Regions from separate parts of the Planococcus sp. 11815 genome, predicted to be linked through region 2. Evidence: riboswitches for the same ligand, from Rfam matches in the RefSeq annotation. Region 2 holds a riboswitch; each other region holds the start of a gene.
What was found. Region 2 has a riboswitch for S-adenosylmethionine ahead of mtnW (2,3-diketo-5-methylthiopentyl-1-phosphate enolase). Riboswitches for the same ligand answer to the same signal wherever they lie in the genome.

Region 1: another riboswitch for S-adenosylmethionine. It lies ahead of M1Q06_RS16395 (ABC transporter substrate-binding protein); the one in region 2 lies ahead of mtnW (2,3-diketo-5-methylthiopentyl-1-phosphate enolase).
Region 3: another riboswitch for S-adenosylmethionine. It lies ahead of M1Q06_RS03135 (LLM class flavin-dependent oxidoreductase); the one in region 2 lies ahead of mtnW (2,3-diketo-5-methylthiopentyl-1-phosphate enolase).
Region 4: another riboswitch for S-adenosylmethionine. It lies ahead of M1Q06_RS14545 (methionine ABC transporter ATP-binding protein); the one in region 2 lies ahead of mtnW (2,3-diketo-5-methylthiopentyl-1-phosphate enolase).

Annotation. Positions count from the first base shown of each region.
Region 1 is NZ_CP096991.1:3,259,658-3,265,679, forward strand. Features, by position in the region: gene M1Q06_RS16385 (ABC transporter permease) at 1-183, opposite strand, end outside; gene M1Q06_RS16390 (ABC transporter permease) at 207-1,151, opposite strand; gene M1Q06_RS16395 (ABC transporter substrate-binding protein) at 1,245-2,825, opposite strand; SAM riboswitch class I at 3,106-3,208, opposite strand; gene M1Q06_RS16400 (alpha/beta hydrolase) at 3,309-4,076, opposite strand; gene mmuM (homocysteine S-methyltransferase) at 4,233-5,186, opposite strand; gene M1Q06_RS16410 (amino acid ABC transporter ATP-binding protein) at 5,229-5,966, opposite strand; gene M1Q06_RS16415 (amino acid ABC transporter permease) at 5,966-6,022, opposite strand, start outside.
Region 2 is NZ_CP096991.1:239,947-245,968, reverse strand. Features, by position in the region: gene M1Q06_RS01350 (sugar ABC transporter substrate-binding protein) at 1-569, opposite strand, end outside; gene mtnA (S-methyl-5-thioribose-1-phosphate isomerase) at 566-1,627, opposite strand; gene mtnK (S-methyl-5-thioribose kinase) at 1,624-2,814, opposite strand; SAM riboswitch class I at 2,894-3,047, opposite strand; SAM riboswitch class I at 3,355-3,467, shown strand; gene mtnW (2,3-diketo-5-methylthiopentyl-1-phosphate enolase) at 3,538-4,761, shown strand; gene M1Q06_RS01330 (2-hydroxy-3-keto-5-methylthiopentenyl-1-phosphate phosphatase) at 4,758-5,423, shown strand; gene M1Q06_RS01325 (methylthioribulose 1-phosphate dehydratase) at 5,420-6,022, shown strand, end outside.
Region 3 is NZ_CP096991.1:590,078-596,099, reverse strand. Features, by position in the region: gene M1Q06_RS03140 (sodium:solute symporter family transporter) at 1-982, opposite strand, end outside; gene M1Q06_RS03135 (LLM class flavin-dependent oxidoreductase) at 1,099-2,490, opposite strand; SAM riboswitch class I at 2,604-2,712, opposite strand; gene M1Q06_RS03130 (hypothetical protein) at 2,884-3,105, opposite strand; gene M1Q06_RS03125 (hypothetical protein) at 3,356-4,150, shown strand; gene M1Q06_RS03120 (tRNA dihydrouridine synthase) at 4,192-5,184, opposite strand; gene M1Q06_RS03115 (threonine aldolase family protein) at 5,423-6,022, opposite strand, start outside.
Region 4 is NZ_CP096991.1:2,889,622-2,895,643, reverse strand. Features, by position in the region: gene M1Q06_RS14555 (pyridoxal phosphate-dependent aminotransferase) at 1-697, opposite strand, end outside; gene M1Q06_RS14550 (carbon-nitrogen family hydrolase) at 783-1,577, shown strand; SAM riboswitch class I at 1,624-1,731, shown strand; gene M1Q06_RS14545 (methionine ABC transporter ATP-binding protein) at 1,801-2,814, shown strand; gene M1Q06_RS14540 (methionine ABC transporter permease) at 2,804-3,475, shown strand; gene M1Q06_RS14535 (MetQ/NlpA family ABC transporter substrate-binding protein) at 3,488-4,318, shown strand; gene M1Q06_RS14530 (carbohydrate kinase family protein) at 4,506-5,444, shown strand; gene M1Q06_RS14525 (OsmC family protein) at 5,462-5,908, shown strand.

The DNA.
Region 1 (6,022 bases), 300 kb from region 2:
CGAGAAAATGTCGCGGCCAAAATCATCCGTGCCGAACCAATGTGCCCCTGAAGGGCCGGTCAAGCGCTGTTCCGGGGAAATCGCGGCCGGAGAGAAAGGCAGCCAGAAACTTGCGGTGAAGGCCGCAAGCGCGACGATCAATAGCATCGCCAGCGCCAGCAAATTCGTTTTCTTAGTAAACATCGGTTTCGTCTCCTTCCAAATGGTCAATCATAGCGGATGCGTGGATCGAGGAATGTGTACAGCAGATCTACCAATAGATTGACGAACACATAAATGCCGGCAATGAACAACACAATTCCCTGTACGACCGGGTAATCGCGGCGGTGGATGGAATCGACCAAGAGCTGGCCGATGCCCGGAATCGTGAACAAAGTTTCGATGATGACTGTGCCGCCGAGCAAGCCGGCCACTGTAGCGCCGAGCACCGTGGTCGTTGGGATCAAGGCATTGATGAAGACATGGCGCATCAATACTTCACGTTCCTTTACGCCTTTCGCGCGCGCCGTTTTGATGTAATCCTGATTGACCGAATCGAGCATGCTGTCGCGCAGCATCCGGGCGATGATGCCCACCTCAACGATCGCCAGTACAAACGATGGCAGCAAAATATGGTGAAGCCATGCATCCGCCCCTTCCGCAAACGGCACATAACCGGCCACCGGAAAGATCGGCAGCGCGACGCCGAAGCCGAGCACCAATAGCGTCGCGAGCCAGAATTCCGGGACCGATACGCCGAACAAGGAAACCGATGTGAAAATCGGGTCCAAGACAGTCTTGCGCAACGCGACGATGAGGATCGCCACCGGAATGGCAATGACGAGCAAAATCACCGTCGACAGCGCCATCAAGCTGAAGGTCGGCCCGAAATTCTCGGCGATCAGCGAGGTCACCGATTGCGAAGAGTAAACGGAAGTTCCGAGATCCCCCGTGATGACTTGTGAAAACCAATTAAAGAATTGGACATACAGCGCTTGGTCTAAGCCCAGTTCACGCTCCAAATCAGCAATCGCTTCCGGTGAACTGTCCTCCCCTAAAATGAGGAACGCCGGGTTGCCGGGAGTCAGATGCACGATCATAAAGACGATTACACTGACGACCAGCATGACGGGAATCACCGACAACAGCCGGCGAATCGTGTAGTTCAGCATTGCTTGTTCCCCCTTCTCCATAAAAGGAAGAAAATCGCCAGCATCGTTCCTGACGATTTTCTTCTCTTAGTTATCCTGTTTGATGGCTCGTCGTTAATTTGTTTTATACGTATTCCAGAAGCGCGGGCCATACCATTCGCTATAGTCGTGGATATCGGTTGTGCGCGCATTCAAGTTCGAGATGTTCGTCACTTTTTCAAACGGCAATTCTTCATACAGCGTTTCGTTCAAGCCGGCGAGGATCTGCTGTCGTTCTTCCTCGGATTCCGCTTGTGCCCACTGGGCGATTTGCTCCTGCCATTTCTCACTGTTATACCAGCCACTGCTGTTCGAATCCTGGCTCAACATGCCTGCCTGGTTCGGCGAGAAGAACGGGGACCATCCGACGACAACGAGATCCCAATTGGAAGCCTCTCCCCATTTCTCAAGGTATGTTGCCCATTCATAGGATTCCAGCTCGACCGCAAAGCCGGCTTCTTCAAGCTGCTGTTCAGCGATCTCGGCAATTTTCTTATAGTCGTTGGAATCGCTCGAGAAGATAATTTTGATCGGCTCGCCGTCGTAGCTGCTTTCTTCCAATAAGCGTTTCGCTTCATCCACATCGTAGGACAGGAAGCCGTCTGTGTTTTCTTCCGAATACAGGGCGGTTTGGTTCGGCGTGAACAAAGCACCGTCCAATTCGTAAAATTCCTCGTTGCCGTATGTTGCTTTGGCAATCGCTTCTTTATCGAGTGCAGCGTTCAATGCCTGGCGTACTTGCAAGTCATCGAAAGGCGCTTCCGATTTATCCGGCGTCAACACCGTATAGCCGTTAGTGGCGGTGCCAGCTTCGATATTCGGCGTGCTTTCGATCACTTCGTACAAATCGAGCGGAACTTCATCGCCGAAATCGTAAAGTCCGGTTTTCAAGCCATTGACCACCACTTGAGGGTCTTTGACGATCTTGAAATGGACCGAATCCACATACGCTTTTTTCTCTCCCGTCAAACCGCTTGTCTCATCGGTTCTAGATGCATAGTCGTCGTATTTGGCCAAGACGATTTCATCGCCGCGCTTCCACGAATCAAACTGGAATGGCCCGGTGCCGATATACTGGTCATGGTCAAGCGGCTTTTCGCCGGCCGCTTCAGCGACCTCTTTCGGCAAGACGACTGCAGCCGATTTCGGGGCAGCCAAGTCAGAAAGCAAAGAACTGTATGCTTTGTTCAATTGAATGGTCAATTGCGAGCCATCTGCTTCCACGGACTCAACGTGGTCGTTGGTGATCTTGCCGACAGATGACACTTTCAGCCAACGTTCGATGGACGCTTTGGCATCTTCTGCCGTTACCGGTTCTCCGTTATGGAAGGTCACGCCTTCACGCAAAGTAATCGTGTAGGTTTTTCCGTCTTCGCTCACTTCATAATCTTCAGCGAGCAGCGGCACTGCTTCAAAATCCTGGTTTAAGGCAAACAAACCTTCATAAATATGCCAGCCGATTTTGCGTGCGGCACTTTCCCCCGTGTACATCCAGTCCAGCGTGTTCGGATCTGCGCCGATCGCCACGTTCAGCTCCCCACCTTCCACTGGTTCTGAATCTCCGTCAGCATTGGACGAACTCGCTTCCCCGCCGGAACAACCGGCCAAACCGATAAGTGCAATTAAACTGATAAGTAAAAAGATGATATTTTTCACGATGTTCCTCCTTATGATTAAAAAAATGATGATGCCTCGATTATGTATGCAATTGCCTAAAAGCCTATCCAAGTTCCCAGATTTTCAATGAAGCGTCGAAGTGTTGATGCGCCAATCTGCCGCTCAAGCTCCGACGGTATTTCGAAAACCATTTGTCCATTGAAGGCACCTCCTTCGCCAAAAATAATTTATCTTACCTGTTTACTTGGTTTTAACGTAATAAAAAAACCCCTTCTTCTTTTCGACAAGAAGAGGAGTGGTTTCATACGTTCGATCGCCTCTCTTATCTCTGTACGCGCGGTACAAGGAATTAGCACAGTGCCGCATTGCGGTCTGCTGCTTTGACGTCTCAGGGCCAGTCCCTCAGTCAATCTCGATAAGATGATTAAATTGTAAAGTTCATGTTAAGGCCCTTGATCCGGCTTGTCAACATTATTTTGAATAAATTGAATTTATTTACATAACGCTGAAATTCGATTTGGTTTACGCTTGCCGTCCTGCCGGAAAAACACTCGACTGTTCGATCCATTCAATGGATTTGGCGACGATGAAATCCAATTCATGGTCCATGGAAGCAATGTGATAGGAATTATGGAGTTCGTGCTTGAACGCGTGTTGCGAACCGACCTTGCCGAGAATATAATCGGTGTTGGCTGGCGGTACGACATGATCTTCAAGCGACTGGAAACACATGACCGGGCAGTGGACTTCGCCGAGCTTTGCGCGGACAGCATCCATATAGCCGAGCAATTGCTGATACGCTTTGACCGGCGCTTGCCCGTAAGTGATTTCCACCGCATCCGCTTTTTTAATGTCGGGCGCATCTTCTGTGACGTAAGCATGGGCCGGGCGGCTGCGGTAAGTTTCAAACTGCGGGATGTCGATCGCCGGATTGATCAACGCGATGCCCTGGATTTCAGAATGGCGGCTGGCCAGATCCAAGCTCAAGGTGCCGCCCATCGATTGCCCGATGACAAAGACCGATGTGCACGATTTTCTGAGTTCGATATAGGCCTGCTCGACACTCCGGAACCAGTCATCATAAGAAAATTGTTGCAGATCCTTGTAATGGGTGCCATGGCCCGGCAGCCGCGGACAGGAAACCGTATAGCCTTGTTCGCCGAGCGCTTCGCCTAATTCCCTGACGCTTTGCGGCGTGCCGAGAAACCCGTGGCACAATAGGATGCCGGTGCTGCCGCCTTTCAGAAAGAAGGCTTCCGCCCCTTGGATGACAGGATATTGTTCGTTCATGCAATCCCTCCTTCAGCTGTTTAAAAATCAGGAGGCCCACTAGCTGCCTCTAATGTGAAGTAATGCGAAAAAAGCTTATTCACATTAGACTATATTTAAAACCTACTTGTCAACTAGGTTTTATAAAATGAACGATCCCCCGCACTAGGCGCTGCTTTAAACTCCCGAACCCTTCCCTTGGCGCGCCCAGCTGGCGATGGCTGCAATATCACTCGGCGACGTGCTGCAACAGCCGCCGATGATGTCAGCTCCTGCTTGATGCCAGGCTTTCGAATTGGCTGAAAACGCACCAGCTGACGGTTCTTCGCTCCAGGTTTTGCTTACCGGATTGTAAGTGGCGCCGGAATTCGGATAGACGATGACCGGTTTGGAAGATGCGCTTTTCACTTCCTGGATCAAGGATTCGATAAACTGCGGAGCTGTGCAATTAATGCCGATTGCCGCCACTTGGGGTTGTTGCTCGAGCCATTTTGCACAATCTGCGATCCGCTCCCCGTTGCTGATATGGAACTCATCTTTCGCGCTGAACGTGAACCAGGCAGACACTTGCGAAAATTCTTCCAGCACGCTCACGATCGCTTTCGCTTCCGCGAGGCACGGTAAAGTTTCGCACGCTAAAATATCCGCTCCTGCTTCCACCAGCACCCGGATGCGTTCTCTATGAAATGCGGCCAATTGCTCTTCGCCAATCGCATAGCCGCCGCGGTATTCAGACCCGTCCGATAAAAACGCGCCGTATGGGCCGACTGATGCCGCCACTAAAGGCTTCGGCCTGTTCGAGCGATCCGCTGCAGCGCCCCAAAACTCGTCGCGCGCTTGTGTTGCCAACTCGACAGACTTCGTGATCAATGCGATCGCTTGTGATTCTGTCAGCCCTCTCTCCTGATAGCCTTCAATGGTCGCCTGGTAACTGGCCGTAATGGCACAATCCGCCCCAGCCTGGAAATAATCCACATGCACTTTCTTGATTAACTCCGGATTTTCCATCAATATTTTCGCTGACCATAAGGAATCATTTAAATTGCATCCATAGTTTTCAAGTTCTGTCGCCATAGCCCCGTCCACGATGAGGACCGGGAACTCGTTCAATATCTGTTCAATCGGGTTCATTCCAAACCATCCTTCCGCTCTCAGTCGTTTCACTTTATTCCCTCAGCCTTGGACGGCTTTCCCTAAAAATTGTCTCGTTCTTTCAACGGCGGGCTCGGTGAAAATTTGCTCAGCCGTGCCTTGCTCGATAATGACGCCGTCTTCCATAAAGATGACGCGGTCCGAAATTTCCCGCGCGAAATTCAATTCATGGGTCACGATGAACATCGTTTTTCCGGTGTCCGCGACGCGGCGGATGGTGGCTAATACTTCATCGACCAGTTCCGGGTCCAATGAAGAAGTCGGTTCGTCGAATAACAGCACTTCCGGGTCCAAAGCCAGCGCACGGGCGATGCCGACACGCTGCTGCTGGCCTCCGGACAATTGCGCAGGGTAATGGCTCAGTTTAGACGACAAGCCGACCTGCTCGAGCATCTCGATGCCTTTCTTGTCAGCAGCGTCTTTTTTCATCCGCTTGACGCTCGTCAAACCGACGGAGACATTTTGCAGCACAGTCAGATTCTTGAACAGGTTGTATTGCTGGAACACCATCCCCGTTGCAGTCCTGAGCGCGAAGATTTCCTTTTTCTTGGCGGTGGCCGCATCCACCCGCTTTCCGCCGATTTCCACGATGCCGCTCGTCGGATCTTCGAGAAGGTTGATGCAGCGCAACAACGTCGACTTCCCGGAACCGCTTGGCCCGAGGACCGCCACCACTTCGCCTTTTTCGACGGTTAAATCGATGCCTTTCAACACATGCTGTCGGTCGTAATATTTATGCAGCTTCTCCAATTTGATCATCAGGCAATCCCTCTTTCATATCTGCGTGCACGCTTCTCGATTTTCACCAATAAGCG
Region 2 (6,022 bases):
TATGCTAGTTGGCGACGTTCCATCGGCGCAAAACCGGCTGTCCAGATTTTGACGATATTCGCTTCCCCACCGTGGTCTGCAGCTAATTTTTCAAGCGTCAACTCTGCCATCAACTGATCGCCCTGTTCGAGCGACACTACGCCACCGACATCCACACCTGCATCAAAAGCGACGACTGGGATGTCTTGTTCCACCGCCCGTCCAACGCCTTGATTCAACGCTTCTTTCGTTCCGTGGTCAATCAAAATGGCATCGAATTCTTGGTTGATCGATGCATCCAGATTGGAGGCCATTTTCGCGAGGTCACCGTCTGAAGTAAAGACCGTCACGCTGCCGCCGAATTTTTCCACTTGCTCTTCTACACCGGCAATATACTGTGCAGAAAAAGTTCCGAGATTCTGCTGCATGATGAGTGCGATTTTCTTGCCTGTGAGTGGATGGTCCGCTGCCGCTTGCTGGTCGTCTGGAGCCGTTTCCTCTGCGGTCGCCTCACCTTTTGGCTGACATCCTGAAAGTAAGATAGCGAACACTAAACCAAATAAAATGAACCATGCTGATTTGTTTTTCATATCATTTCTCCTTTTGATGGCACCGCATAAAGCTGTGTCTCGATTGTTTGTTTATCGTTTGGACGGATGACGCCTCGTTCAGTGATGATCGCTGTAATATATGTTGCCGGTGTGACATCAAAAGCTGGATTGAACACTTTCGTTCCGTCCGGTGCGTTTTGTTGCGTGCCAGTAGCAATAACTTCTTCTGCCGCCCGTTCTTCGATTGGGATGGCGTTGCCTGTATCAAGGGATAGGTCGAATGTGGACACCGGTGCCGCTACATAAAAAGGAATGCCATATACATGTGCTAAAATCGCCAAGTTGAGCGTACCGATTTTATTAGCCGTGTCGCCGTTGGCTGTAATGCGGTCTGCTCCCACGATAATCGCTTCGATTCCTTTTGCAGCAATCGTGTGCGCCGCCATACTGTCGGTGATGAGCGTGACGTCGACTCCTGCCTGCTGCAATTCCCAAACGGTCAAGCGCGCCCCTTGGAACAGCGGGCGGGTTTCACATGCGTATACTTCAAACTCACGCCCGCGCTCTATGCCGAGATGAAACGGTGCGAGTGCGGTTCCATATTTGGCTGTCGCAATCGATCCGGCATTACAAATCGTCAGGATTTTTTCTTTATCTACGAGTAACTCGAGTGCATGTTCGCCGATATTGCGGCATGCCGCTTCGTCTTCATCGCGGATCAACTGCGCTTCTTCAATCAGTTGCGCTTTTGCTTGTGCCACCGTCCCCGCCTGTTCGATCCGTTTTACTAATCGATCGATGGCCCATGCCAGATTGACTGCTGTCGGCCGGGAAGAAATAAGATAGGCGGCATCTTCTTTTACGTGATCACGAAACAATTCGATGTCTGCCGTCTCGTGCCGTCTTGCCGCGAGTGCCAAGCCATAAGCTGCTGCAATGCCGATCGCCGGAGCTCCGCGTACTTTCAGCTGGAAAATCGCTTCGTGCACTTGCTCCAACGTTTCAAGAGTTTCATATTGGACGGCCTGCGGAAGCAGACGCTGATCCAAAATGGTCAGTTGTTCATCTTTCCAGATGACCGATAACGGAATGGTCATTTGCTCAACTCCTTAATTGCCGATTCCAATTCAGCGATGGACTGATAACTCAGGCGTGTTTGAATCAATGTTTCCCCGGCTTTCAAGGTTTGCCGCTTGCGGTCGATTCGTGTTGCCTCGTCTGCGATATCGTCCAAGTCGCGGACATGCGCCAAGCCGATCGTCCGGCGGATCAATTCACACCCAGCAAAGCCGATCGCATCGTGAAAGATTTTTCCGATGGCGTATTCACGGTAACCGGCCGTCGTCTTATACGTTTCGATTCCATCGCTTTCCCATAAACCTGAAAATTGCTGCTCGAACTCTTGCCATGTGCGAGTGATGTCATGCAAAATCAGTTCGCGCTCTTCGCCGCTTCGCGTAATCGCCTGGACAATCAAATTGGCGAGAAACAAACCGATATCAAAACCGATCGGTCCATAGAAGGCGAATTCCGGATCGATGACCTTCGTATCATGCTGGTCGACGAAAATGCTGCCGGTGTGCAGATCTCCATGTAAAAGTGCTTCCGCTTCCGTCAAAAAGCTGCGCTTCAGTTTGGCTACTTCGAATTTCAGTGGCTCGTTGCCCCAAATCGCTTGCGCCGCTTCACGCAACGGCTCTTCAAAATCATTCGTTTCGTGATCGAAAAACGGATCGGTGAAAATGAGATCTTCGGTGATTTTGCACAGCTCCGGATTAGAAAACTCAGCCGCAAGCCGCTTTTTCTCGAACGGATGCAAGCCGAAATCCGACGTGTAGAACAAAGTGTGCGCCAAATAGCCGCCGATATGTTCCGCGAGCTTCGGGTAATGCTTGCCGTCGATCAGGCCGTTGCGTAAAATCGCCAAATGCGATAAGTCTTCCATAACAGTGACAGCAAGCGCAGCATCTGTCGCATAAACTTCCGGCACACGTTCCTTCGCGAGCTTGCCGTGCAGCTTCAAGGCATTCGCTTCAATGGTCGCCCGGTGAAGTGTCAGCGGCCAGCTTTCGCCGACGACTTTCGCATAAGGCAAGGCTTGTTTGATGATGAGCCCTTGCCCTGTAGCAGAATCACTGATGCGGAATACGTAATTCAAGTTGCCGTCTCCAATTTCTTCACTTTGCAATGCAGCTTCAGGTGCAAATACGTCCAACTCTTGTGCCAAGCGAATCGCTTCTTGTTCAGTCAATGCTTTGTATGTAGATGATGCTGTAAGTGTCATATTTATTTGCCTCTTTTCTGTAGAATAATAAAAAGCCTCTTTCCCGAAAGAAAGAGGCGCAGAATAAGAGATCCCATGCCTCTTATCTTTCAGAAATGTACATTTCTGATGGAATTAGCACCGTGCCTTAAGGGATCGAAATCCCGGCGCCAAAGCGCCCCGTCTCACAACGGCATTACGGTCGGTTGCTGGGCGTCATCGGGCCATTCCCCTCTGCCTGCTCTTGATAAGAGTGCTACTATGCAACATTATGAAGTTCTGAAACGAATCCTAGCATGATTCGGAATTCATTGTCAATAAAATATTTCGAAAAAATGAAATTCTTCCAGCTAAAGACTAGTTCTTTACTCGGGTTGTCAATTTCGCCAAGCGACCTCGGCGTTTTTCTCAAATATTTTGGGCATGCCATTCTCTAGTGACTGGTCGCCGTGAATTGGCAAGTGGATATTTTTCAGATATTTTTGATTTTCTCCGTTGACAGATACCGTTTGCCATGAAATAATCAGAATTACTTTGCAACACTAACAATTTCATAATCTATTCTTATTCAGAGCAGGTGGAGGGACAAGCCCTACGAAGCCCGGCAACCGGTCCAATCATGGACACGGTGCTAATTCTTGCAGCCAACTTATTGAGCGGCTGAGAAATAAGAAGGCGTTAATTCTTAACCTCTTCTTATTTGTGAAGAGGTTTTTTTATGTCCACTAAGCAGGAGGGTTATTCATGAGCGGTGTTATCGCAACATATCAATTATTCGGCAAAGCCGGTTCATTCGAAAAAAAAGCAGAAGCCATTGCACTCGGTTTGACGGTTGGATCGTGGACCGATTTGCCATTGCTCGAGCAGCAGCAATTGCAACAGCATAAAGGGCGCGTCGTGTCGGTCGAAGAATTCTCGCACGTCACCCATCCCACTAAGCACGGAGTCATCCAAGCCCATTTGAAAATCCATTACCCGGCGGCCAATTTCTCAGCGGATCTGCCAGCCATCCTGACGACCGTTTTTGGCAAGCTGTCGCTCGATGGCGAGATCAAATTACTTGATTTGGATTTTGAGGAATCCTTGCTCCGCCAGTTCCCAGGCCCGCGTTTTGGCATTGACGGCATTCGCGACACGCTTGGCGTCACGGGGCGCCCGCTCGCCATGAGCATTTTTAAAGGCGTCATCGGACGTGACCTCGATTATTTATCAGATCAACTCCGTCAACAGGCACTCGGCGGCGTCGATTTGGTGAAAGACGATGAGATTTTATTCGACAACCCGCTGACGCCGTTTGACAAGCGCATCCTAGCAGCACGTCGTGTGTTGGACGAAGTGTACGCAGAAACCGGCCATCGCACGCTCTATGCCGTCAATTTATCCGGACGGACGTCGAGCTTGCGCGACAAGGCGCGGCGGGCAAGTGAACTCGGGGCGGATGCTTTATTGTTCAATGTCCATGCCTACGGATTCGACGTCTTGCAGGAACTAGCTGAAGACGAAGAAGTGGCACTCCCGCTGATGGCACATCCCGCATTCAGCGGCGCCTACACGTCATCTGATTTTTACGGCGTTTCCACGGCGCTGGCACTTGGCAAACTGACACGACTAGCCGGAGCCGACTTTAGCTTATTCCCATCCCCTTACGGCAGTGTGGCACTCGAGAAACAAACGGCATTGCAGCTCGGGCGCGAACTAGTCAGCAACAGTCCATTAAATCGCAGCTTCCCGGTGCCATCTGCCGGCATCCACCCGGCACTCGTGCCCTTGCTTTTGGAAGACTACGGCATCGACAGCATCATCAATGCCGGAGGCGGCGTCCATGGCCATCCGGACGGCGCTGCTGCCGGCGGAAAAGCATTCCGCCAAGCGATCGACGCCGCCCTTCAAGGACAGCCTTTAACAGAAGCCGCCAAACACCAAGAAGAATTACAAAAAGCTTTAGCATTATGGGGTGAGACCGTATGAACAAACCGGTAATATTTTGCGACTTCGACGGAACGGTGACTTCCCGCGATAATTTGATCGCCATTATGAAACAGTTTGATCCGCCGGGTTGGTCGCCGATAAAAGATCAAATTCTTGATCAGCGCATTTCCATACGTGAAGGCGTCCAGCAAATGTTTTCCTTGCTGCCTTCTTCCGCCAAACAACAAATCATCGCCTACACGCTCGACCAAGCGGAAATCCGTGAAGGCTTCGCCGATTTTGTCGCCTACACGAAACGCCACGACATCCCGCTCTATATCGTCAGCGGAGGCATCGACTTTTTCGTCTATCCATTGCTCGAGCCATACGGTCCATTCGCTGGAATTTATTGTAACGAAGCGGATTTCTCGAATGACAAGATCCATATCCGTTTCCCACACGGCTGCGACGAACAGTGTGACAGTCAAGGCTGTGGCTGCTGCAAACCATCCGTCATGCGTCGCATCATGTCGGAGCAATCGACGAGCATCGTCATCGGTGATTCGATTACCGACCTGCAAGCCGCCAAGCAAGCAGACCTCGTCATCGCCAGGGATTTTCTGATCGACAAATGCGAGGAGCTCGGCATTGCATATGAAGCCTTCAAAAGCTTCCACGACGTGACGGATATTCTCGACGCCAAGCTAGGGGTGATTTCATGAGTGCTTACGAAACCCGCTGGCAAGAACTTGCCGAAGTGAAGCGATCGCTCGCTGCGCGCGACTGGTTTATGGGTACGAGCGGCAATTTGGCGATCAAAGTATCAGATGAGCCGCTCGAATTTCTTGTCACTGCCAGCGGCAAAGACAAATACAAAGAAACAGCCGAAGATTTCCTGCTCGTCGACAAAAACGGGCAGCCGACACAAGATAGCAATCTTAAGCCTTCAGCCGAAACATTGCTGCACCAAGCCATTTATTCAGAAACGTCAGCCGGCTGCAGTTTGCATGTCCATACCATTGCAAACAACGTCATCTCCGAGCTCTATGGGGATGGCGGGTTCATCCAATTTCAAGGACAGGAACTGATCAAAGCTTTCGGCTTATGGGAACAAGACGCCAAGCTAACGATCCCGATCATTCCGAACTACGCCGACATTCCAAGGCTCGCAAATGAATTCCAAAACTTCGTCAACGCCGATAAAGGCGCCGTCCTGATCCGTAACCACGGCATCACCGTGTGGGGGAAAGATGCTTTTGAAGCGAAAAAACTGCTTGAAGCGAGCGAATTTTTATTTCAATATCAACTGGCGCTCCGCCAA
Region 3 (6,022 bases), 350 kb from region 2:
TGACAACCGGGAAAGCTTCCATGATATACGCCGGAATGGCGCTATCAGCCGATGCGAGCCCCGGCAAGATGATGCGCGCCGCGAGCCCAGCGAATACCGAGAAGATCGACAAGGTGAACAAAGAGACGCCTGCGGATAAAGTGAAGGTCCGCAAGTCTTCCTCTTTTTCGACCGTCAGCACTTTATTCATCAAATGCGGCAGCAGCACGAATGAAAACAGCAGCCACTGGATGCTCAAGATAGCGAAGCCGCTATAGAACGGCCCGCCTGTCGACAGCGGCGAAACGAGTGCCGGGTCGATCGCGCGAAGTTCCGCTTGCAGCGTGCCGAACACATTCCATCCGCCGCCGATTGTCCACAATAACGAAACGAATAACAATAGCGACACAACCGCCATCGTCGCTCCTTGGATGCCGTCGCTGACAATCTGTGCGAATGCGCCGCCGAGGCTGACGTAAACGACCGTGATGATGACGCCGATCGCAATGCCCCATAAATATGGAATGCCGATGACCGTTTCGAACATCGTAGCTAAGCCGACGTTCTGCCCGACGATGTAATAGATATTGAACAGCACTAGTAATGCGACGAGCACGCGTAAGGCTTTGCTGTTATAACGGTTGCCAAGCCACTGGGGAATCGTCAAGCTGCCGCCATTTTTCTGCCCATAGCGCCAGAAGGTTTTCGTGAACAGCAACAGGCCGAGCCACGTAACCCCGAAGCAGCCGATCGTGTACCATAAAGTCGATAAGCCGTATGTATACGCCCAGCCTGGCACCCCAAGAAACAAGTTCGCACTGGCGTATGAGGCGCCAAAACTCATGCCGACGACCGCTGGATTGACTTTGCCTTTCGCGATGGCAAAGCCTTTCATCGATCCGCTATGGGCTTTGCCTTTTTTCCCGAGCCATGTCGTCAAGGCGAAATAGCCGACGAGCATCGCACCAATCAGCGGCAATAGCCAAGTTGTTTCATCACCCATTGCGTTCGCCTCCTTTCGGTTTCGGTTTTGGGTATAGTTTATTCCATAAGGTCAGCCCGACGATCCAAAAGACGGCGACGGCGATCCAGTAAGCTGTCAGCATGCCCATTCCTCCTTTAATTTCTGGCCGGTTCGTGCAAGTGCTTGAACGTTCTGCCCGGATGATTGTCTTTCAATTGCGCTTGGCCTTTGCCGTAGATTTTCTCGCGGTATGTGCCGTCTGTGTATTCTTTCTGCACAAGCCCACGTTCCTGCAAGACCGGAACGACCAGTTCAACAAAGTCCTCGAAGCTTCCGGGTGCGAGCGTGTACGCTAAATTAAAGCCGTCGACACCGGTTTCATCTCTCCAGCGCTCGACTTCGTCTGCGACTTGCTCCGGCGTTCCGACCGCGACCGGCCCTCTTCCGCCGATGCCGACGAATGTCGCCAGTTCCCCGATCGTCCATTTTCTGTCCGGATCGGCACGCGTGAACACTTCGACCGCCGATTGCATGGCGTTGCTTTGGATGTATTCAAGCGTATCGTCCGGCTCGTATCCGGAAAAGTCGATGCCGGTCCAGCCGCTCAGCAAGGCGAGTGCGCCTTCGTAGCTGACATGGCTTTTCAAAGTTTCGTATTTCTCTTGCGCTTCCTGTTCGGTCTTCCCGACAATCGCGGTGAAAGTTGTATAGACGAGCACATCTTCCGGGTTTCGGCCGTTCGCCGTGATGCGTTCTCTTAATGCGTCGACGCCTTTTTTCACAACGGGAATCGTCGGCCCTGCCGTAAACACCGATTCGGCGTGCTTCGAGGCGAATTCCCTGCCGCGCGGCGAAGCGCCTGCCTGGAACAATACTGGCGTGCGCTGTGGCGACGGTTCGGATAGATGAGCGCCTGGCACTTTAAAGTAGTTGCCTTCGTGGCGAATGTCATGGACTTTTGACGGGTCGGTATAGACTTTCGACTGTTTGTCGCGGACGACCGCGCCGTCTTCCCAGCTGCCTTCCCATAATTTATAGCAAACGTCCAAATATTCGGCCGCGAATTCGTAGCGTTCGTCGTGGCTCATCTGGTCATCGAGCCCGATATTGACTGCGGCGCTTTTCAAATAGGAAGTGACGACGTTCCAGCCGATGCGCCCTTTTGTCAGATGGTCGAGTGTCGACATGCGCCGTGCGAAGGTGTACGGATGTTCGTGGCTGACAGATGCCGTGACCCCGAAACTCAAATGCTTTGTCACCGATGACATGAGCGGCACGACCAATAGCGGATCGTTGACCGGCGTCTGCACCGCATTGCGAAGTGCCGCATCGCGCGTCCCGCCGTAGACGTCGTAGGTCCCGAGCACATCGGCCAGGAACACCGCGTCGAACTTCCCTTTTTCCAATAGCTTCGCCAGCTCGATCCAATATTCGCTGTCCTTGTACGTATGCGATCGGTCGTCCTCATGAAGCCACAACCCCGGCGACTGGTGCCCGCCTGCGCACACCATCTCAAAAGCGTTCAAATAAATCCGTTTCTTCGTCATCGTCAAATTCCTCCTTTTGAAATCGTAATTTCCGCAGCCCTCAGTGGAAAATAAAAATAGCCCTCTTTTCTCTGAAATGAGAAAAGAGGGCTATATGAATAATCGGGTCCGCTCTCTTATCTCCCAAGGAATCTCTCCTTGCTGGAAGTAGCACCTTCCTGATGGATATCAGGGGTTGCTGAAGCGTCAACGGGCCAGTCCCTCGGCTTCTCTGGATAAGATTATTAAATTAATCCCTATCTTAATACTAGGAAATAGAGAAGTCAACCGAATTTTCAAAAATAATTTATTTCTTTAGAAAGCGGATGGGCCAGTCTCCATAATCTCCGGGGATTCTTCTGTCTTTTGCACAGAAAAACGCCAATCCCCTGCAATGGGAATTGGCGTTTCCTGTTATTCTTCCTGCCCGCGTGGTGCTTTTGGCGGTTGGCACGTATCGCATTTGCGCTGGTTGTTCTTATTGAACTTCGTGAAAGTCTTCTCGAAGTTATTGCCGCATGCGCATTTGAACAAGAGCTTTTGGGAGAATCCGTGGTATTCCGTCGACAATAACTTGCTGTCGGAATTGTTGTTGACGAATGTCCGGATTTTATCGATCGTCCATCGTTTATTCATTCTGTTACACCTCAATTTAGGATTGGCTGGAGGCTTTTGGGCATCCATTGCCTTGGGACAACGCATAGTTGCCTTAAGTCATCTATTATAGCACGCCTCGAGCCATTCTGTAGCATTGTTCATACCTGACTGGCAAAACACCTTCTGCCAAATACGATCTGTAAAAAATTTGAATCTTTTTGTAGATTTGCTGCGTATAATTTAACTGATAGCAACATACATCCATTTCACGAATGAAAGGCATGATCTCATGGGCATTGTCACATTAGTCATTTTGATTTTCTTACTTCCTTACGTCTGGTTTCTCTGGACTGGCATCAGCAACAAAACCGGCATGATGGAGAAGTACCGCTGGAAAAAACCACTGGCCGCGCTCCTGTTACTGGTCATCCTCAGCGCAGCGCTGAATTATTTTTATTCCAACGCCTACCAGCTGGCATTTTTCCAGAACGGTTTTGAATTGATGGTCGGCCTCATTGTCGCCGGTGCCTTCCTGGTGATTCTGTCGATCATCAATATTATCGTCGGCATCGTTTATAAAAACGCCCCCAAATCGTTCCACAACCCGAAAGTTGCTTGGACAGTTTCAATGTTCCTGTGTGCCACGATCCTGTTTTTCATCGTCTGGGTTTATCCTTTGGCGGAAAAAGCATCGTATATCACACAGCTCGAGTCAGCGATTGCCGCTGCAAATGAACAGCAAGACAAAGAGGAAATCACTGTCGTGTTCATGAGCTCCGAAAAACAATGCGTCCGCCGCAGAACCGAGAACTGCAACTCGAGCGATTACCAAAATGCTTTTTTCGTCAAAAATAATTTAGACGACACGAAGCAAGTGCAAGTGCAAATACGTGCGCTCGACTACGAACAAAACGAATTGAAATCTGTGGAGTCCAAAATCATGACGCTTCAAGCAGGCGAATTGAAACTAGTTGAGACGGAAGAAACATCGGACCAGGAAAGCATTTGGAGCCGCTCTTCATTTGAAACCGAAGTCCGGACGGCTTCTTACCAATCCATCTATCGTTACCGCGACGCCAATTAAAAAAATCCCTTTCCGCCTAGTTGCGGGAAGGGATTTTGCTTTTACGATTCAGTGTGCGTGCTGCTTCCTGCAGCGACCAGCTGGAATGCATCCAGCAAAGCACGCACTTCATCAGTTGTCTCGGTGTGCATCAAATCATTACGGAGTTCACCTGCACCGCGTACGCCGCGCACATAAATCTTGAAGAAACGGCGCAATGGCTTGAAGGCGATCGGCTCGGTCTCTGTCGAGTATTTATCGTGGAGGTCCAAATGCAAGCGCAACAGGTCGAACAATTCCTGCGTGCTGTGCTCACGAGGCACTTCCTCGAAAGCGAACGGGTTATGGAAAATTCCGCGCCCGATCATGACGCCGTCGATGCCGTATTTATCTGCCAGCTCCTGGCCGGTCTTGCGGTCCGGGATGTCGCCGTTAATGGTGATCAAAGTATCCGGTGCGATCTCGTCGCGCAGCGCTTTGATCTCAGGAATGAGTTCCCAATGCGCAGGCACGGCGCTCATTTCCTTTTTCGTGCGCAAATGGATCGATAGGTTGGCGATGTCCTGCTCCAAGACATGCGTCAGCCAGCCTTTCCATTCGTCGACACTTGTGTAACCGAGGCGCGTCTTGACGCTGACAGGCAATCCGCCCATTTTCGCGGCCTGGATGATCTCCGCTGCATTATCGGGATAATTGATCAAGCCGCTGCCTTTTCCTTTGGCGGCAACGTTCGGTACGGGGCAGCCCATATTGATGTCGACGCCTTTAAAGCCTTGCGCCGCCATGCCAATGCTCATCTCGCGGAAATGCTCCGGCTTGTTGCCCCAGATATGGGCGACGATCGGATGCTCATCTTCCGTGAACGTCAAACGCCCGCGCACGCTGTGGATGCCTTCCGGATGGCAATAACTTTCCGTATTCGTAAACTCCGTGAAATACACATCAGGGCTCGCCGCTGCCGCTACGACATGGCGAAATACCACATTCGTCACATCTTCCATCGGCGCCAATACAAAAAATGGCTTCGGCAATTCACGCCAAAAATTCTCTTTCATAACTCAATTCCAATCCTTTCCTTGCGGGATGAAGCAGTCCTTCATCCAAAAATTCACTATCATCTATAATGGAAATCCGAAACGATCAAACGGTTCAATACGTCCTAGCTTTTCTTAACCTTATACAGTTTACACGATTCTACGCGCTGTGGAAAGAGAGTCGCTCCTGCTTCCGCTTGAACGCAAAAGCCCTTCCCGCAATCCGAAGATTGCCTGGAAGGGCTGAATAGACCATCTTCTATTCACTAAAGCGTTCTTTCATCTTTTGATCCAATTGCTTGAACGCCTGTTGAACCAAATCTGCTGGTATTTCTGCGTACCGGTCTCCCATCGACATTTCAAAATAACACGACCCGCTATCGATTTCTTTCAAATAGCTGGTGAGGCCGATCCCCGTTTCTTGCTCAAGCTCCACGATGACCGGTTCTATTTCTTCTTTAGGATGCGAGAAATGGACATGGAACATATTCGAAACCGGCACTTCCGGCAAAGTCACGATGTCCTGGCAGGAATTAAAGAGCGACGCCACTCGCTTCGCAGCTTCGAAATACTGCCCCATCTTCCCGGATCGCTCGTCGAAAGAATAATCGGCTGAGATGATATACGGATAGAGGCTAATTAAATCGCCCCCATGCCGCCTCTTCCACACTTTCGATTGCTTCATGAACGCTTCGTCCCCAGCCAGGATGGCGCCGGCAATTCCGCCGATTCCTTTGTATAAGGATAAATAGACGCTATCGAATAAAGCACAAATTTCCGCTGCAGACTTTTCGTAATAAGGAGTGACTTCCAGCAAGCGTGCGCCGTCGAGATGAAGTTTGATCTGGTTGTCGCGGCA
Region 4 (6,022 bases), 670 kb from region 2:
TTTCAATGCCGACTTCTTTTGCCCCCTTTGACTGCAGGAAGCTGACCGGTTTTTGACCATCAAAACCGATGCCGCCATAGGCGAAGTCATGCACTACCGCAAGATCGTTTTCTTTGGCGAACTGCACGGTCTCATCAAAAAAAGCCTGAGTGGCTGTAGCGCCGGTCGGGTTGTTCGGGTAATTCAAATACATCAGTTTGGCGCGTTTGAGAATGGACCCTGACACTGCGTCATAGTTCGGCAAATAGCCATTTGCCTGCTCGAGCTTCATCAAATCGAGTTCGATGTCGGCAAGCGGTGCGCCGGACAGGTAATCCGGATAGCCGGGATCGGGCAGTAAGAGTGAATCGCCCGGATTAAGAAGGGCGATCGGCAATTCGACAAAGCCGATTTTTGTGCCCGATAAAATAGCGACTTCAAGGTCCGGATCGATATCGACACCGTATTCCCGCTTATAGAAATCCGCGGCAGCCTGGCGCAATGTGCCGAGCCCACGAAACGGCGAGTAGCGATGTGTTTTCGGGTCCGCCACTGCGTCTTGCAATGCTTTGACGATATGCGGCGGTGTCGGCTGATCCGGGTTTCCCTGGCCAAGATTGATAACATCCCGCCCTTCATCGGCCGCTTTTGACACTTTTGCGACAAGCGCGGCGAAAAATTGATCGGGAAGATTTTGTAAGCGATTTGAAAAGTCCATGGAATCCTCCTCGTTTTCTAAATAATTGCACATCTACCTCAAATCTTATAGAGTTTAATCTAAACTGTCTACAGGGGGAGAGAACATGAAAATCGCTTGTGTGCAGATGGATATCGCTTTCGGAGATCCCGAAACGAATTTTCAGCGTGTGGAAAACTATTTGGAAGAAGCGGCAGAAAACGGTGCAGAGCTTATCGTCCTGCCTGAAATGTGGAACACCGGATATGCGTTAACAGAGCTGGGCGAACTCGCGGACAGCAATGGCCGAACTGCCGATTTCCTGAAAAAATTCGGCAAAGAGCATAGCGTCCATATCGTCGGGGGCTCAGTGTCCACAAAGAAAAAAGATGGTTTCTATAACACGATGTATGTCGTCGACCGGACAGGCGCGCTCGTTTCGGAATACGATAAAGCGCATCGCTTCGGCTTGATGGACGAACATATCCATCTTGAGGAAGGCGAGTCGCTCGGCACATTCGAGCTGGACGGGGAGACCTATGGCGGTGTTATCTGCTACGACATCCGCTTTCCGGAATGGCTTCGGGCGCAAGCGCTGAACGGCGCGAAGGCGATCTTCGTGCCTGCAGAATGGCCCGCAGCTCGCATAGATCATTGGCGTATCCTATTGCAGGCGCGTGCGATCGAGAATCAATGCTTCATCATCGCCGCGAACCGGATCGGCAGCGACCCGAAAAATGAGTTCGGCGGCCATTCGATGGTCATCGCTCCGTGGGGGGAAGTGCGGATGGATATGGGGCAAGAACAAGGCATAGGCTATATCGACATCGATCTTTCAGAAGTAGATGAAGTGCGTGGCCGCATCCCGGTATTCGATGACCGCCGCGTCCCATTGTACAAAAAGTTTGAAAAATCACATTGACAAGCTGTCGCCCGTGCAGGTAATATTGAAAACAACCAAATACGCATGCTTATCAAGAGAGACCGAGGGTAAGGCCCTATGACGTCCGGCAACCCCCATTTAAATGGGAAGGTGCCAAGTCCTGCAGAATGGAATTCATTCTGAAAGATAAGTCGGAATTCTAATTTTCGATGTCTCTTTTGATAAAAGAGGCATTTTTTATTTGCCTGGGGGAGTGGACAGCATGATTCAAATCGAACAACTGAGCAAAACTTATCAAACCAAGCACGGCACGGTAAAAGGCGTCGATGATGTCACTTTGGAAGTGAAAACCGGTGAGATTTTCGGCATCGTCGGCTATTCGGGCGCTGGAAAAAGTTCCCTCATCCGCTGCATCAATTTGCTTGAGCGGCCAACATCGGGCACCGTCAAAGTCGGCGGCCAGGATTTAACGAAGCTGCGCGGCGATGGCTTGCGGAAAGCGCGCCTCAAAATCGGCATGATCTTCCAGCATTTCTATTTGATCAGCCAAAAGACGGTAGCTGAGAATATTTCATTCGCCCTTCGCGCAGCAGGGACCCCGAGTAAGAAGATCGGCCCGCGCGTCGATGAACTGCTCGAAATGGTCGGCTTGTCGGACAAGCGCAATGTCTATCCGGCGCAGCTGAGCGGCGGGCAAAAGCAGCGCGTCGGCATCGCCCGCGCACTCGCGAATGAACCGGCCGTGCTGTTATGCGACGAAGCAACATCCGCTCTCGACCCGAATACAACTTTATCGATCTTGCGCTTATTGAAAGACATCAACCGCAAGCTTAATATCACGATTGTGTTGATTACGCATGAAATGAACGTCGTCAAGGAAATTTGCGACCGCATGGCGGTCATGCAAGGCGGTCGCGTCATCGAAGAAGGGCGTGTTTACGATATCTTCGCCGATCCAAAGACCGCTTTGACAAAGGAATTCATCTCGAGCGTCGTGTCGTTCAATGTACCGGAAGAAATCCTGGAGAAATGTGACGGCACAATCGTCAAAGTCTTGTTCAAAGGCGAAGTCGCTGGGGATGGCATCATTTCCGATATGCTGCAAAGCTATCCGGTCAAAGGGAATTTCCTGCACGGGGCGATCGAATACATCCAGGAATTGCCGCTCGGCATTTTTGTCATGGAACTAAAAGGCGGCCAAGCAGAAGTGAGTCAAGCGATTCACTATCTGGAGCAGCGTGAAGCGATTGTGGAGGTGATGGACCATGGGAATTGAGTGGGGAAGAATCATTGAGTTATGGCCGGAAATCCAGGTGGCGTTTTACCAGACCTTGATCATGATCGGCATCTCGCTTGGCGTTGCGCTTGTCATCGGTTTGCCGCTCGGCATTTTATTGTTCATCACAGACCGCGGCTTGTTCTGGGAAAATCGCCCGGTCAATTCCGTCATCGGATTTGTCGTCAATATCGTCCGGTCGATTCCGTTCATCATTTTGCTCGTCGCGCTCATCCCGCTGACGCAATTGATTACCGGCACGACAATCGGGCCTGTCGCAGCGAGTGTTTCCTTGTCGGTAGCGGCGATTCCGTTTTTCGCACGCATTGTGGAAACGGCGCTGCGTGACATCGATAAAGGCGTCATCGAAGCAGCGATTGCGGTCGGTGCGACGCCTTGGATGATCATTAAAGATGTGCTCTTGCCGGAAGCGAAAGCGAGCCTGATCCAAGGCATCACGTTGACGGTCATCAGCCTCATCGCCTATTCCGCGATGGCGGGCGTCGTCGGTGGCGGCGGCATCGGCGATTTGGCGATCCGCTTCGGCTATTACCGCTATGATAATACGATCATGATTGTCACGGTCGTCATTTTGATCGTGCTCGTCCAATTGATTCAACAGGCCGGCGACTTTACAGCCAAAAAACTCGATAAACGATAAGGGGAGAATGATATGAAGAAACTCACATGGATATTGGCAGCGAGCGCGCTTGCACTAGCCGCATGCGGTGGAGAAGAAGCGGATACAGGAACGACAGAAGGCGGCGAAGCGTCGAAAGACATCAAGCTCGGTGCGACAGCCGGCCCTTATAGCGACATGCTGAACGAAGCGATCGTGCCTGCGCTTGAAGAAAAAGGCTATACCGTCGAAACGATTGAATTCAGCGATTATATCCAGCCCAATAATGCGTTGAACAACGGCGAGATCGACGCCAATTTGTTCCAGCATACGGTTTACCTAGAAAACTTCGAAACAGAAAACGATATGGATTTGAGCGCATTGATTACGGTGCCGACCGCGCCGATGGGTATCTACTCTAATGAATTCGATTCACTGGATGCGGTATCCGACGGGGCCACCATCGCGATTCCGAACGATCCTGTCAACGGTGCGCGTGCATTATTGATGCTGCAGGACGAGGGATTGGTCGAGCTTGATCCGGAAGCGGAAGTGCTTCAGGCGTCTGAACGCGATGTAACGGAAAATCCGAAGAACCTGGTATTCCAGCCGATTGAGGCAGGGCAATTGCCGCGTGCGGTTGAAGGCACGGACCTTGCAGCCGTTCCAGGAAACTTCGCACTGGCAGCGGACATGGACCTTCTTGATGCACTGGCACTTGAAAACATGCCTGACCAGTACCGTAACGTTGTCGCCGTTTCAGCAGAAAATGAAGACAGTGAACTGGCGGCGGATTTGGTCGAGATCGTAGAGTCGGAAGAATTTGAAACGGTCATCGATGAGCAATTCGAAGGCTTCGGAAAACCGGAGTGGATGGCTGAATAATAGGAGAACCCAGCCGGAGAGCTATTTTCTTCGGCTGTTTTTTTATGCAAAATATTGTAGCACCGCGCTTTTTAGGCTTTTTCCTTGCCCTGCCTGTTTTCTGCTGAAATAATAGGGAAAGTGAATTTCAACAGCTTGCTGCGAATAAGGCTGCAGCTAAGGGTTCTTTGGAGAAGGGGAGAGAAATATGGAAGCTAACAGGCACGTCCTGACTTACGGCGACGCGTTTGTCGACTATATCGCAACGACCAAAAACAACGATCTATTCGATTTGTATCTCGGAGGCGCCACCGTCAACGTCTCGGCCGGCGTCAGCCGCCTCGGAGTACAGTCGGCATTCATCACGATCACCGGCGACGATGAGATTTCGGACTTTTTCTGCCAGGCGCTGCGGGCGGAAGGTGTCGATTTGTCACATTCAATCAAACATCCTGAAAAGCGCATCAGTGGGGTATACATTCATTTAACGGAAACGAACGACCGCGTCTTCGCTTCCTATGATAATGAAACGCCTGATTTGCAAGTGAAGGCTGGCGAGTTGGCGGGAGAAGCGTTCGAATCCGCGAGCCTGTTCCATTTTTGCTCAGGGACGCTGTTTCACCCGGAAGCGCGTGAAACGACGGCCCAGGCTTTGGAATTGGCCAAGTCTCACGGCGTAATTTGTTCGTATGACGTCAATATCCGGCCGCTGCGCTGGGAAAGTGAAGAGTTGTGCCGTCAGACCGTCCTGCGCTTTTTGCCGCAGGCGGATATCCTGAAACTGACCGTCGAAGAATTATTATTCCTCATGGAAGCTGATTCGCTGGAAGCAGGAATCGAGCGCCTGAAGGCTTACGGGCTTCCTGTCGTTTTCGTCACGGATGGTGAGCATGGCACGCACGCGGTATTCAAAGACGAGACGGTCCATGTACCGGTCGTGCCGGTCAAGCCTGTAGATACGACGGGCGCCGGCGATGCATTCATGGCAGGCATCATCCGCCATGTCCATTTGAACGGCATGCCGGAAGACCGGGAAGAACTGATTGCTTGCGCTGGATTCGGCAATAAGCTGGGGGCGCTTTGTGCAACGCGGGCGGGAGCCATCACAGCGATGCCGCGAAGCGAAGATATGGAAGACTGGGAATAGAAGAGGAGGAAACAGCAATGGCTTTGCATAGTTTTCATTTAACGGCAGACTGGCCCGGCAACAGAAACGATGTCGGGACTATCGAAACGGGGAACCTGAAGACGCAAATTTCGATCCCCCCTGAAATGGACGGCCCTGGAGCCGGCACGAATCCGGATGAAATGCTGCTAGGTGCGGCAGCGACCTGCTATATCATCACGCTCGCCGCGATGATGGAGCGCAGCAAGCTTGCGAAAGAGTCGCTGACGATGGATTCGGAAGGAATCGTGGAAGTCGAAAATGGCGTCATCACTTATAAAAAAATCATCCACCGCCCGAAAGTCGTCTTGTCGGCCGAGGCAGGGGAGAAGGAATTCAAACTGGCCCGCAAACTCGCGGAAAAAGCGGAATCTTCCTGCATGATCACGCGCGCTATCCAAGGAAATGTCGCAGTCGAACTGGAAGCCGATATTACAAGAGCATAAAGCGAAGCCCTGATTTTCCATTTTGGAGAACAGGGTTTTTTATTGGAAAAATGATGTTTTTAGAGAATTCTAAGAATTTTTTCTTTCGGCCGTTTCGGGATATGGTAGACTACA